One region of the Vreelandella sp. ssv genome, then DNA from elsewhere that is predicted to be linked to it. Evidence: predicted binding sites of a transcription regulator. Region 1 holds the regulator's gene; the other holds the start of a gene.
The links. Region 1 encodes FliA, which starts transcription of late flagellar genes. Its sites were predicted from a motif close to CTAAAGTTNNNNNNNNNNCNGCCGATA; they were not measured.
Positions count from the first base shown of each region.

Region 2: a site for FliA is predicted at 4,546-4,572, ahead of fliD (flagellar filament capping protein FliD). Genes of this name have one in related genera too.

Region 1 covers NZ_CM182545.1:110,041-117,431, forward strand. The annotation lists gene flhF (flagellar biosynthesis GTPase FlhF) at 1-1,960, shown strand, start outside; gene AC5TBW_RS00515 (hypothetical protein) at 1,957-2,529, shown strand; gene AC5TBW_RS00520 (flagellar protein FlhE) at 2,555-2,983, shown strand; gene AC5TBW_RS00525 (RNA polymerase sigma factor FliA) at 3,010-3,711, shown strand; gene AC5TBW_RS00530 (motility protein A) at 3,753-4,574, shown strand; gene AC5TBW_RS00535 (OmpA/MotB family protein) at 4,580-5,251, shown strand; gene AC5TBW_RS00540 (sensor domain-containing diguanylate cyclase) at 5,280-7,286, shown strand; gene AC5TBW_RS00545 (hypothetical protein) at 7,298-7,391, opposite strand, start outside.
Region 2 covers NZ_CM182545.1:3,551,613-3,559,003, forward strand. The annotation lists gene AC5TBW_RS16185 (glycosyltransferase) at 1-1,852, opposite strand, end outside; gene AC5TBW_RS16190 (flagellin N-terminal helical domain-containing protein) at 2,142-3,011, opposite strand; gene fliD (flagellar filament capping protein FliD) at 3,149-4,501, opposite strand; gene fliD (flagellar filament capping protein FliD) at 4,661-6,016, opposite strand; gene AC5TBW_RS16205 (UDP-glucose dehydrogenase family protein) at 6,247-7,391, opposite strand, start outside.

The sequences.
Region 1 (7,391 bases):
GAGTGAGCGCTTACTGCAAGAGATGCAGGATATGCGCGCTCTGCTGGCCAGTAGCCAGTCAGCTAAGGCTGCTCCCACTCCCCAGGAGCCGCCTGCGGGAACCGCTGCGCGGCTGCGCCAACTGCTATGGAATGTCGGCTTTAGCAGCGAGCTCGCTGATGAGCTGCTGGCGGGATTACCTGAGCCATTAATCGCAGTAGGTGGTGATAACGGCGCGCCGCTGCAGTGGCTGCGCCAGCAGTTAATGGATCGCCTCTGTGTGCTAAGTGATGAGCCAAGCTTTTTCGACCAAACCGGGATTGTTGCCCTGGTAGGACCAACGGGGGTAGGGAAAACCACCACCACCGCTAAGCTGGCCGCGCGTTTTGTCATGCGACATGGCACCCGCCCAGTGGCGCTGGTGACGACTGACAGTTTCCGGATTGGTGCCCATGAGCAGCTACGCATCTATGCGCGTTTGCTGGACACGCCCATGTATGCACTGGATGCCGAACAGCCCATTGACGACCTGCTAGGTCGCCTGCAGGGCAAGCAGTGGGTGATTATCGACACCGTGGGCATGAGCCAGCGTGACCAGCGCGTCATCGAGCAGATTGCCCACCTTCAGGGCGGACGCTCACGGGTGCGCCTAGTGCTACTGCTCAATGCTGCCAGTCAGCCGGAAACCCTCGAAGAGGTCGTATTGCGTTATCGCCAGGCCGCCCGAGCGGTAGGCGCAGAGTTAGATGACTGCATTATTACCAAGCAGGATGAGGCAGGCCGCCTAGCACCGGTACTCGACATTGTCATGCGTCATGGAATGCGCGTGCTGTTTGGTTCCAACGGTCAGCAGGTGCCTGAAGATATGGCGATTGCTGCTCCCGACGTCCTCGTTGATCAAGCGCTCAACACGGCAACGCCGCAGCGCGAACGAGCGCACAGTGCTGACACCCCAATGGGAATGCCACGCTGGTCTCGGGATGTTCTCGGGCAAGGGCGTCGCTTGTCGTCGTTGCTGGCGCGGCTGCGCCAACGCGTTACGGGATTTGCGGAATTAGAAGCAACCTGGGATTTAGCGTCACTACCGGGTCGTCTCCAAGAAGAGCGTTTAGATGCCCTATTGGCCCATTACCCAGCCGCCAATACAACGTTGGGAATGGCATGGTCAGCTCGGCGCAATGAGCGCGGCTGCGACTGGGCGATGCCCGATATTGGGTTAGACACAGAGGGCGCTTGGCTGGCGCTACCCTGGCTGCAGCATCGCCACGCGGCTGGGTGGCAGCCGCGCCTAGCCGCGCTGACGGAAGCAAGCGGTGTCGCGGTACATTTATTGCCACGCTTACCCGAGCCTGATGCGCTGGCGTGGCTAGAAGCCGAGCATTTGACCTGGATCAGCCAAGTGTCCCCTAGTCATCGCGTACGCTTTCACCACGAGCGCCAGACCATTCGCCAATTATTTAATGACAGTGTGCTGACGCACCATGTGGGCTTACGTTTTCGAGGACAGCCCGTGCAGCTTTGGACCGCTTACGCCGAAGTAGAGGACGCCTCCGGCCTTTCTCTGCTCGCCTGGTGTGGGGAAATTCGCGACCCTGAAAGTGCCAAAGTCGTGGCGCGGCGTTATTGGCTTACCCCGGCACGGCTGGGAGCAGAGGTGCTCTCGCTACTGATAACGCAACTGCAGAGCGACGGTTTAGCAGCGTTGACGCGCCGCGCGTGGCAGCAGTTAAAAGAGGCCGATAGCGGTGATGTAAACGCCGAAGTACGCCTGTTAATGGCCAGCGGTATGGCATCGGTCGCGGGGCATCTCGATGTCGCTGATGATGAGGGAGCGCAGACACTGCGCGGCGACTTGCTCAACCTGACGGGCACGAGCCGACGCCGTCGCGATACCGGTATGCTTGATGCGCTGGTCTATGCATTTATGGCGCGGGATGCGATTCGCCAAATGAGCAGTATTAGTCGCGAGGGCGTGGCGTGAGCGAACAAGATCAAGCCTCGGGACTGCGCAAGTGGGCCAACCTGCAGCGACAACAGCAGCAGGCTGAGGGAGCTGTTGATGTTGCGGCGGCAGAGCATGTGTCTGAACCTGAACAGATTGCTTCTCTTTTAACGCCGACCGCAGCAATGGCCGAAGAACCAGCAGCGATGGCGCCGCCCCAGCCTAAAATTCCGCTGATTGTGGTCGGATTGCCGGGTAGTGGTGCAGCCCAGGTGAATAAGGTTAAAGCCCGCTTGGGGCAATGGTCTACGCTAGGTCGAAGCTGGGCCGGTGATCCTGATGACTGGGACATACATATCGCCATGGCAGAAACGTCTGACCTGGCTCAGTTGTGTGATCAATACAGCCGTTGGGCACTTTGGATCAGCAGCGATGCCGATGCCTTTGCCGCTATGTACCGGACATTACGTCAGCTAAATGAACGGGGTGGGCCGCGCCGTTTACTGGCGCTTCACGAGCCACATTTGCCGCGCCAGGGGTTGCTTGATAACTTGCGTGGAGCCGCCGAGTACTACTTAAATATGGAACTACTGGTACTTGCACGATGAGTGACCTCCGCCGAGGAGACCAAGCATGCTAAGCTGGTTATCAAGAGGAGTGAAGGTGCAGATTGCGTTACTACTAATCGGACTGCTACTGACAGGGTTAGCGGCGAGTGCTCAGGCGGCAAGCGGTAGTTGGAGTACCCAGATCCCCGGGCTGATGGTGGCGATGAGTGATCGGACAAGTGCTAGTCAAACCGCTGCCCCTCCCGCCGTTGCTACTCTTAGATCAGGACAGCTTGAGCGTATTCAGTGGCAGTTTCAATATCCCCCCGATGCGCTGTTAAACGCCTGGTTATGCCATCCTGAGCAGTGCGTTGCGTTAACGGGTATGCGTGGCTCAACCACCGCACTGGCGGGGCGAGCGGCAGATGCGCCATTGCATTTTCGCTTTGCCTTACGCCCCGGCCAGCGGCCGGTTCGTGTGCAGGGGCTGCAAATGATTGTGAACTATCAGTGAAGGCTGTATAGCCGCGAGGCGAGAGGATGTACACAGCACAAGGCAGAATCAAACAGAGTGAGCTGTTGACGCAATACATGCCACTGGTGCGACGTCAGGCCTTGACGCTTCAGGTCCGTTTGCCAGCCAGCATTGAGCTCGATGACCTTGTTCAAGCCGGGATGGTAGGGCTATTAGAAGCGCTCGGTCGCTTTGATGCTACTCAAGGCGCGACGTTTGCGACCTTTGCCAGCCAGCGTATTCGTGGTGCGATGATGGACGAGTTGCGCACTCGAGACTGGCTGCCCCGCAGCGTTCGCCGCTCAGCACGAGCGGTAGATAGCGCCGTTCGTCAATTAGAACAACAGCTGGGTCGAGCACCGGAAGAGAGCGAAATTGCCCACCATCTTGAGATGCCGTTGAGTGAATATCAGCAGCTTCTCAATGACACTAATAGCGGTCAACTGCTGCCCTTTGAAGAGCTGGTGGCCGATGGCGGTGAGCCGGTGAGTAACGAGCTGAGTCATTCACCGTTTGAACAGTTGCTAGATGGCCAGCAGCGGCAAACCTTGATTGACGCAATAGAAGCGCTGCCCGAGCGTGAAAAGTTGTTAATGGCGCTCTATTACCAGGAAGAGCTCAACCTCAAGGAAGTAGGGGCTGTGTTGGGTGTAACGGAATCACGCGTTTCTCAACTGCATAGCCAAGCCGTGAGTCGTTTACGCGCGCGTTTACACGACTCCGCATAACACCTCTTGTTTACTCACTTGTGACCGGCAAGGAGCCGTGGATGAATCCTTCGACGTTAATAGGCATATTTGCCAGCATACTGCTGCTGGTGAGCGTGCTGTTTTTTACCGCAGAGTCCCCCGAAAGCTTCATCAATTTACCGGGGCTGGCCATTGTGGTGACCGGTACATTGGCGGCGACCTTTATCAGTTATCCGCTAAAAGAAGTGCTCCGTGTCGTACGTTTGGTGGGCTTGGTGTTCCGGCGTGAAAATACCTATATGCGTGACGATATCCGCGAACTGGTGGATATGTCGCGACTCTGGTTTAAAGGGGATGTGCGCGCGGTCGAGCGTGAGCTGGAGCATACGCGCAATCCTTTTTTACGCACCGGCATCCAGTTGGTGATTGCCAACACTAAAGAGGATGAGATTTTTGACATGCTGCGCTGGCGCATTGCCCGCCTAAAAGCACGTGAGCATGCCGAAGCACAAATATTTCGTACCATGGCCACCTATGCCCCCGCGTTTGGCATGATCGGTACCTTGGTGGGACTGGTGAATATGCTGGAGGTGATGGATGCTGGCGATCTGCAGGTGATCGGCCCCCGCATGGCGGTGGCACTGCTGACCACCTTTTATGGCATTTTACTCGCTAACTTAGTGTTTAAGCCGATTGCAGTGAAACTAGAGCGGCGTACCGAAGAGCGGTTGATTACCATGAACATGGTGCTGGAAGGTATTTCACTGATTACCAAACGTCGTTTGCCCTCGTTTATTGAAGAAACCCTTAACTCTTTTGTGGCTAATTACCACGATGAAATTCGTGATAATAGTGTCAAGCCAAGACCTGACTCGTCGGTGAGCTCGGCGGCTAAAGGATAGCCACCATGTTAGACCGTGATACACGCCATGCACTGGAAATGACACCATCGCCAGGCGATGGTGATGAGGGTTGGCTAACCAGCTATCTTGATGTGCTGACGCTGCTCATCACGCTTTTCGTGCTACTGCTTTCGATGACGCCCCCGGGTGGCGGTGAAGCCGCTGATACTGCTTTCATGCGTTCAGCTAGCGCTGTATCATCGTTGCCGCTAGCGTCTCTGGCCACCGGTATTAAGCCCCGCCACGAAGGATTGCAGCCGCAGTTTGCTGGGCTCAATATTCCTGGTGTAAGCGTATCGCAAGGCCGCGAAGGCGTTACGCTGAGAATTGATACCAGCTTGTTATTTCCCAGCGGCCAAGCAGTGTTGACCACTCAGGGGCGTAGCGTTATCGAACGTCTTATGGATGTGCTCAACGGTTTTGACGGGCAAATTTCGGTAGAAGGCCATACCGATAGCGTACCCATTTCGACAGCCCGCTTCCCCTCTAACTGGGAGCTTTCATCAGCGCGGGCGATCGCCGTTGTACGGCATTTAGAGCGCCAAGGGTTCAATATTTCTCGTATGCGGGCTGTCGGCTATGCTGATACCCAACCCATGGAACCGAACGCAACCGCAGATGGCCGAGCGGCCAACCGGCGCGTAGAGCTGTTGCTCAGGCAGCAGGTCGAAGGGTGAATAGATTCTTGAGGCCACGCCTGTGTCCATGTACCGCCCGCTATTGCAGTCGTTTGGTGCTTTGTTGGTATTAGATGTTGATTGCCGACGTATTCAAGCTACCAGCACAAACTTCACCCGCTTGACCGGTATAGAATGCCCTGAAAACGGGAAGTTAAGTCTTGCCTGCGTGTTGGGAAAACGTCTTAGCCAGCGAGTGCGTCGTGAGCTTCAGGGGCAGCAGCGCCTGCCCGGGCCGTTGGCGTTTATTCGACCTAAACACAGCAGCGTACGTTTTCAACTGCATGCTTACCGAGAAGATAAGCAAGTCATTGTTGAGATTGAGCCACTTAACCCTCTTGGAAAACGCCGTCTACTGGGGACGGTGAACGAGCGGTTGATGCATTTGGCTGAATCGACTCATCAAGAGGAACTGCTCGACTCCCTAGTCAATGCCATTCAACAGCTCACCGGTCATGACCGTGTCAGCGTGTGCCATTTCGATAGCGATTGGCATGGCTTGATGGTCGCTGAAGCGCTGGGAGAGCAGTTGCCTTCGCTACTGGGTCAGCGTTTTCCCGCCAGTGACTTCCCTAGCGTTTTGCGGCAAAGCTATGAAAATCACCCCGTGCGGTTGATTGAAGATGCAAATGCCTCCCCTGAAACGCTAAAGCCCGCTTGCGCTGCCACACGCTTGCGCGGCAGTTTTTTACGTGCCCCTGCCCCAGAAAGGCAGCGCTATTTACAGCGCATGGGAGTACGTGGCTCGCTCAGTTTAGCCATGCAAGGGGACACTGGCCTGTGGGGCTTAGTGTTTTGCCACTCGGCAATTCCGCATTCGGTTGATCCCTCGGTGCGCGATGCTGTTCGCACCTTAGTGCAAATGGCCACGCAGCGCATGCTGCTACTGCGGGCGCGTCAAGAGGCGCGCTACTTACAGCGCGTACAGGATAGCCTTGTACTGAGTGCCCGAGCGCGCAGTGAACCGCATAGCCCCCAGCAGCTACTCCATGAGCAGGCGGCCACTTGGATGAAGCTGTTTCGCGCCCATGGCATTGTGCTCTGGGTGAATGGAGGCGCTTATCAAGCAGGCGTGACGCCCTCCCCGGAAGCCATTAGTCAGTTTGTATTACGTATCGAGAGAGCCCATGTACATAGCGGACCTTGGTGCACACGTCAGCTAGGCAAAGAGCCATTAACCTGCTCGTTAGCCATGCCCGACCAGTGCGGCGCCTTGGCCGTCCCGCTGCCAATGAATTCTACCCAGCGCGCATGGTTGATCTTCTTTCGCCCTGAGCAGGTAGAAACGTTGTATTGGGCGATGCAACCTTCAACGAATCCCCAGCAAGCGTCGATAGCGATCCCGTCGGTTGCTTGGTATGAAGAAGTGGTGGGCAAAAGCGAAGCGTGGCAGCGGGTAGAGCGCCTAGCGGCGGTCGATTTGGGTGAAGACCTGACGTTGGCGATTTCAGCCTATGAAATTAGCTCACTGAACATGCACTTGGAACGGGAGCGCAAAGCCCTTGCCGAGGTGAATCAGCGTCTTGAGCAGCTAGCGCATTTCGATCCATTAACCAAAGTGTGGAATCGTTACCGCATCGAAGAAGCGATCAATGCCGAGCTAGTGGCTGCCAAGCGCTACGCGGCTGCCTTTGCCCTGTTGCTATTCGATGTAGATAACTTCAAGCAGATCAACGATGCCCACGGCCATAGCGTTGGTGATGATGTGTTGGTGGCCCTGGCGCACTTGGTGGAGAGCTCGTTGCGTGGCTGTGACCACTTAGGTCGCTGGGGGGGCGAGGAGTTTATTGTACTGGCCACTCATTCAGACGTTGATGCCGCCATTGGTTTAGCCGAGCGGCTGCGCTCGCTGGTAGCAGAGCTGCATATTGCGGGTCTTGAGCAAATGATCACGGTAAGTATCGGTGTTGCCGTTTGGCAGCCAGGCGACAGCTGTAAAACCATTATCTCCCGGGCTGATGACGCTATGTACCGCGCTAAGCATGGCGGGCGCAATCGCGTTGAAATGGCGCCTGAAACCGTGGTGCCGATCTAATCAATCGCGCCTTAGTGAGGTCCATCACCTTCACACTGGGTGAGCATCCGGTTAATCGCTGCGTCGGCGCCTTGCAGGCTAAAGGTCATATACCAAGGCTCACGC
Region 2 (7,391 bases), 840 kb from region 1:
TATGGAAGCGGTAGAAGCGGAAGCCATTGCGACTAGCCCAGTGCTGTAGCTCTGCCAAGTTGGGCTGCTTTTCATGAGTAAGTTGAAAGGCAACGCGTGCCTGAATTAGCAACGTGTCTGTTAGCGACTTTTTACCATACTCAAGCACGGCCATCGCATCGCTTAGCTCGTCGAGAATCAACCAGTCGAGATTCCCTAGACCATCAATACTGTCCAGCGCCACGGTATTAATAGGTATTTCTGCCAAAGGCTTTGCGCCCAGATGGTGACGTTTGGGTAGCTTTTCAGCCGGTAGGGGCGTCAACGTGCTAGTCATTTCCGGGGTGACACAGGCGTGCAGCGTTGTTGCCTTGCCATCGCCTAATAAAGCGTGCTGGAATAACTGAATATAGTCGCTGCCTTCGTACTGCTTAGCATCCTTTATTTCACTGGCGGGGTCAAAAGCGACAATGCCAAAAGCTTCTGTAGACGCCATTTGGTCGGCAAGGCCACTTTTGATCAGGCTGGCACGGTTGTCGAGCACCATGATTTTACCTCTGATTTGCCAGGTAAAACCATCCGTAAGCCACAAACGATCAGTCTGTGACTCATACCTTTCTTTAACGCCAGGTTTAGCACTAATCAACTGCTGAAGGGAGTTATCGACTTTAAACTCTGGCTTGGTAGCCCGGCTGGCTAAGCGCTGACGGTGGCGTTTTTTCTGATTAATAGCGAAGTCTTTATTGCCAGCGCGTAACCCCGCCAAAGGTGCTAATGCGGCAAGCAATCGATCTGTAGCGCGATTGATGTGGTGATTATCTTTACCTACCTGCAAGGCGCGAGCGACATATTCCTGGTAAACATCTTCATCATCAAAAAAGCGGATGACGGCATCAATAAGCGGCTGAAGCTCATCGTCGCTGAGCAGCTGCTGGTAGGGTTCTTCATAACAGACGACTGGGAAGTCAAAGGCGATACCGGCGTTGCCAACCATTTCTGGCATACCACCGCGGTTGGTAATTAGTGCTGGGATGCCGTTAAGCATGGCCTCTGCCAATACACGTCCCGAACTTTCCCACCAGAGGCTAGGTGCCACTATCACACGGGCTCGGCCATAAGGGACGCGCATATCACTTGTGTTTGCAGTAACGGTCACATTGCTCAATGAATTACGCAGTTTACCCATTTTCTGGGTGGTTTCCCGCAGTACAGCCGACCAGTCGGCCCGCGCCTCAACTACTTCTAACTCAATATCAGGCCTTTCTCGCTCCAGCTTTTCGGCTAGCTGCACAAATATGCTCGCGCCTTTTTGCCAACTAGGGTTAACAAATAATAGGCGTTGACGTTCATGCTCCTCCGCGACAAAGCTTTCTGAAGCAATGAACTTGCCCACTGGCTTAGCCGCATATCCTACCGTTTTACGGTACATATCCGCCGTTGCCTGGCTGTCAGTTAGAATCAGATTCACATCACGGCACCAGCGTGGTGCTTTGTAGCTGCCATTAGCCAAGTAGAAGGCGACCTGAAGACCTCGATCACGTGCCTCGTCGGCAATTAACATATCTAGGGTTTGGCCGCCGTAAAACCACACAATATCAGGCTTAAATGAATCCAGCATATAGAGGTACTGATTGTACCAAAGCCCTTCTTCATGAGTCGTAAAGTGGTTACGGTTGTGGCTATAACTGACCACCAATTGGTGGGTTAGTGGGCCGTCCTGGGCTTCGATCAATTGGTGCAGGTGGGCACTAAGGTCTTGAAATTGCTCTTTTAGTTCTCTCATTCCCTTTGGGTTATCGAATACGGTCGCACCAAGCACTTTGACATCATAGCCATGAGCTACCAACTGCAATAACATTTGCCGCACAGTCATGCTGGCCCCGCTAGAGGAATCTAGCAAGCAGAATGGGTTAGCCCATAATATTCGGGGTTTGCGTTTTTGAGTAGCAGATGAAGAAGAGTTCTTAACCATGAAGCGGCTCACACAGAGAAGTGGCAATGTACCTAGCTTACCTTGGCAGAGCTGTGGGCAAAGGCGCGAATGCGCATGTATTTAAGTAGATGTTCTAGCAATCAGTACCGCTCAGGTGTTGAAGCAAGCAAAAAAACGGGGCCTATTGGCCCCGTTATTACTTTCTTTCAACATATTACCAACTAAGGTATTAGCCCAACAGAGACAGTACAGACTGCGGCGTCTGGTTAGCCTGTGCCAGCATGGAAGTGCCAGCCTGCTGGAGAATGTTAGCGCGCGTCATGTTAGACACTTCCACCGCGTAGTCGGCATCTTCGATACGCGAACGGGCTTCAGAAAGGTTCGTAGACGTGGTCGCCAGATTATCGATTACCGAATCAAAGCGGTTAAGCGTAGCACCTAGAGTTGCGCGATTGGTATCTAGCGTTTCAGTTGCAGTATCAACCGCATCAACTAGGCTTTGGAAGCTAGTATGTTCGCTACCACTCACAGCAGCAAACACTAAACTGTCAGCACCAGCAGTAACTACACCACCGCTAGCTCCGTCTAGTGCCAGACCTGCGCCAGTCGCATCAACGGTTTTTACAGCAATAACATCTTGGTCAGTAGTATTGGAGCCCACCTGAATACTCAGACTACCGCTAGCATTTAGCAGGCTTGTGCCGTTGAAGTTGTTACTTTCAGCCACACGATCAATTTCAGCTAACCGCTCGTTAATCTCGGTTACGATGGCATCACGATCTTCTGCAGCATTGGTGTCGTTGGCACCTTGTACCGCTAGCTCACGAATACGCTGTAGGTTGTCGTTGATTTGGTCAAGGCCACCTTCCATGGTCTGAACCAAAGAGATACCGTCGCTAGCGTTACGACTAGCTTGATCCATGCCTTTGATCTGGGCAGTCATTTTGTTGGCAATGGCTTGGCCAGCAGCATCGTCTGACGCGCTGTTAATGCGCAGGCCAGATGATAGACGCTCTTGCGCTTTAGCTAGCATGGCCTGTGAGTTGGACAGGTTGTTCTGGCCAATCAGGGCAGTAATGTTAGTGTTGATTACAGACATGTGAGTGCTCCTCGAAATTTAACTGGCCATGTGGCCTGCTTAGCGGCGCTTGCGTCGCCGTTATTATAATTAACGGCAGGCCCACCGATTTCTTTAGAAAAAATTACTCTTTTTTATGTAAATTACTGTAAAGCATTTTAATTATTATTCTGCATATTACTCAGCACGCTGAACTGCTGGGAGAGGTAGCTACTCATAGAGTTCATTTGCGCGATCAAGCCATCCAGTTGCCCAAACTGCTTGCGGTAACGCTCAGTGCTTCGCTCAATACTTGCTTCCATACGCAGCTTACGCACATCCAGGCTGTCAACTCGCTGCTCCGCACTATTCACCGAGCTTTGAATAATGCCATCTTCTGCAGTGATGGCTTCAAGCGTGGCGTTTAAGCGCCCTGCAAAGCCACCTTCTTCGGTTTCGCCCGCAAAGAAGGCAGATAGCCCCTCGGGGTTGTTGGCGACTGCATCGTCCAACTTATCCTCATCGACCTTTAATCGCCCCTTTTCATCAATGGCGATGCCCAGTTGTGAAAGACGTGAAAGATCGCCGGTGCCGAGGGTGTCTGTTATATCCCGGCGCAGGCGGTCTTCAATCGTACGAACAGTTCGGTCGCCCACTAATTCGCCTGATGTTTCGCCTTCACCGTTGTATGCCGTCATTCGATCAACGGTGGATTTCATTTCGTTGTAGTTGCTTACAAAATTATCAATCGCCTCTCTCAGCGCCCCTTCATCACGCTCAATCAACAGCGTAACGGGATCACCAGACACCGCCGTGAGGTCAAGCGTTACGCCTTGGATGGCCTCTTCAACGCGGTTGGTTTTACTGGTGATAGCAATGCCATTGACATTCAGCTCGGCGTCTTGACCTGAACGTTGGGTGGCTGCATCCATGGTCAGCGATGCCAAGCCTGAGAAACTCTCCAGTGAAGCATCTTGGCCCGTCTCTTTTGAGCTCAGCGCTAAGCGGTACCCGGTGCCATCATTTACGATAGAAGCAGTGACACCAGCCTCTTTATCCGCGTTGATTTGGTCACGAACATCAGCCAGTGTGCTACCTGCTGAAATAGCAACGTCGTAGCTTGTTTGCGTAGCGCCAGCACCGAAGTTAAGCGTCAGCGTTGCATCGGCTGCTGTTAGTTCTTGGTCTAGCGCCACGCTATTAGAAGCAGCGCTGCCTGCGCGTGCCAATTGGGTAACGGTCACTTCATAGCGCCCGGCATTCGCGGTTTCGCCTGCGGTCGCCAATACGCCATCGCCCGTCACGGTGCTTTTTTGCTGCTTAAACGTAGAGGCCTCATTCAGCGCAGCAATAGAGGCTTGCACCCTATCCATCGCTGATTCTAGGCGCCCATAAGCAGATATTTTGGTTTTCTGAGCACTTTGCTGCTCTAGAATAGGTACAAGCTTTTGGCGTTCGGCCGCTTTAAGCTGATCCACCAAGCCAGAGAGATCCAGACCAGAACCCACACCAAGTGCAGTTATCGAAGCCATGACTCAGTTCCTTATAAGTAGTAGATAAAGGTATCTATGGGAATTATCGGCTGTGGAGGGGAAAACTTTAGCGGCTATGACTTTTTAGGCTATTCCAAAAAAATGCCCAGCACATTGTGCCAGGCATTTCACATGAAGCTAATTTAGCTTTTTATCTATTTAACTTTGGTTTTGCTGTCCCAGTGCTGCAAACTGCTGGGTTAAGTAGGCGCTGGTTTGATTCATTTGTGCCACCATACCGTCCATTGCTTGGAACTGGGTTCGATAACGCTCTACGGTTTGTTCAATACGGCTTTCAGTGGTAGTGAAACGGTCTTCTAACGAATCAACGCGCCTTTCAGATGCACTGATAGCGTTTTCAAGACGACCGTCTGACCCGACAAGGCTCTCAAGTGACGCGGTAATTTGACCTGCCATGCCGCCCTCTTCGCTATTCCCTGCGAAAAAACTCGCGATTTTATCTGGCTGATTTGTAACAATACTATCTAATTTATCTTCATCAATAACTAGCTTGCCATCCACTTGGAGAGAGATACCTATATCAGATAAAACATTAAAGCCATCCCCACCGACAACACTGCTGATTGTTTGACGCAGTTCCCTTTCAACAGCGCGAGTCGTCGCATCGGCGTTCAACCCACCCGCTTGCCCCGTCTCTGGATCGTAGGCTGTTAAACTAGTAATGGTATCTTTGAGGGTGTTGAAGTCGTCAACAAATGCAGAGACTTTCTCTCGCATCGCCTCGTTATCCTGCTCAACACTCACTGTGCTCGTCGCACCAGCCTCAGTTAAATTTAGGGTAACACCTTGAATAGCACCTTCCACTTGATTAGTGGGGCTAACAATATCGATTCCATTGACGTTAAATTCAGCATCCTGGCCCGTTTGAACTACCTGCACGTCGGAGGTTTGTGCATCACCCGCTAGAATGTTTGAAAAATTGGTGCTTTCGATACTCGCGTCTGCACCCGTATCGGTAGCATTTACAGCAAGACGATATCCTTCACCGTCATCAATAATCGAGGCATTAAGACGACCATCACTCTGCTCATTGATGGCGTCACGCATATCTTTAAGAGAGCTGCCATCAGGGATAGTAATAGTCGTCAGGTTTCCATCAGCGATAGTAAAATCCAAAGACTGTTCGCCCGACACTATACTTTCCACTGCTGTTTCCAGGCGCTCAGTCACCAAACTACCTGCTGTCGCTAAACGGTCAACCTGCACTTCGTACTGACCAGGCTGCGCCTCATTGCTGCTAACAGCGCTAACAGCACTGCCCTCAACGTTGGTTGTCAGGCTCTCAAATGAAGACACTTCGTTGAGTGCTTCAGCAGAACTCTGAAATTGGGAAAGCGCGCTCTTCAACTGTCCGTAGGCTGATATTTGCGCATTTTCAGACTGGACCTGTTGTGCAATCGGCTCAAGTTTACCGCGTTCGGCGTCTTGTAACTGATCCAATAGCCCGTTGAGATCTAGGCCAGAACCAATACCAAGTGATGAGATGGAAGCCATAAAACCAATGCCTTTTTTAAATACGTGTTGCTACGCCTGATGCTTTCTATTACTGCTTATTAATGGAGCGATGCTTAGCACTACTTCTAATACAACTACCTTAATATAACAACTAAGTGAACTATAACTTGAATATTTAACTATTTTTTTCGTATTAAGACGTAATTCAGAGTAACGATCCGTAATTCACGTATAAAGCGTTAATAAGATATTGTCAGTAACGCTATATTCTAATTACTCTTTCTCCCCACCCCAATGTAACGTAGACCTGCCTCTTCAACGGCACTGGGTGTGTATAAATTACGCCCATCGATGACGACTTTTTCAACCAACTGGCCAGCTAGCCAGGTGAAGTCGACGCTACGGAACTCTTTCCACTCGGTGCAAATCACCAGGGCATCGGCGCCTTTCACGGCTTGAATTCGGTCGCCTGCCAGCATTAGGTCATCGCGCTCGCCATAGATGCGCCGGCACTCCGCCATGGCTTCTGGGTCAAACGCTTGCACCTTAGCATCCGCCTGCCAGAGTGCTTCCATCAATGTGCGGCTAGGTGCTTCGCGCATATCATCGGTGTTAGGTTTAAACGCCAAGCCCCACACGGCAATGGTTTTACCGCTTAGATTGCCTAAGTTGTCTTGCAGTTTTGTGAACAGGGTCTGCTTTTGGCGTAAGTTAACCGCTTCAACAGCGCTAAGCAGTTCCGGCGTATAGCCTAACTGACGCGCGGCCCGCTCCAACGCTTGTACATCTTTGGGGAAGCAGGAGCCACCGTAGCCGCAGCCTGGGTAGATAAAGTGGTAGCCAATACGCGGGTCGCTGCCAATGCCACGACGCACATCTTCAACGTCCACTTCCAGCCGTTCAGCAAGATTGGCAATCTCGTTCATAAAGCTGATTTTGGTGGCGAGCATGGCATTGGCGGCGTATTTGGTCAGCTCGGCAGCCCGCACGCTCATAAACATCAGTTTTTCGTGGTTGCGATTGTAGGGGGCATAGCACTCTTGCATATGCGCTTTTACCCGTTCGCTTTCCGTGCCGGCAATAATACGCGCGCCACGGGTAAAGTCTTCAATCGCCGCTCCCTCTTTCATAAACTCAGGGTTTGAGCAAACGTCGAACGCGTGTGCTACACCGCGCTGTTCGAGAACCTCGCTAATAGCGGCCTGGACTTTTTCGGCAGTGCCCACCGGCACGGTGGATTTATCAATGACCAGCTTGTAGCTGTCCATGTGCTGACCAATGGTGCGCGCCACCTCTAGCACATAGCGCAGGTCGGCACTGCCATCTTCATCAGGCGGCGTTCCTACGGCGATGAATAATAGCTCGCCATTGTCGACCGCCTGGGCAGCATCGGTGGTAAAGCGTAAACGCCCTG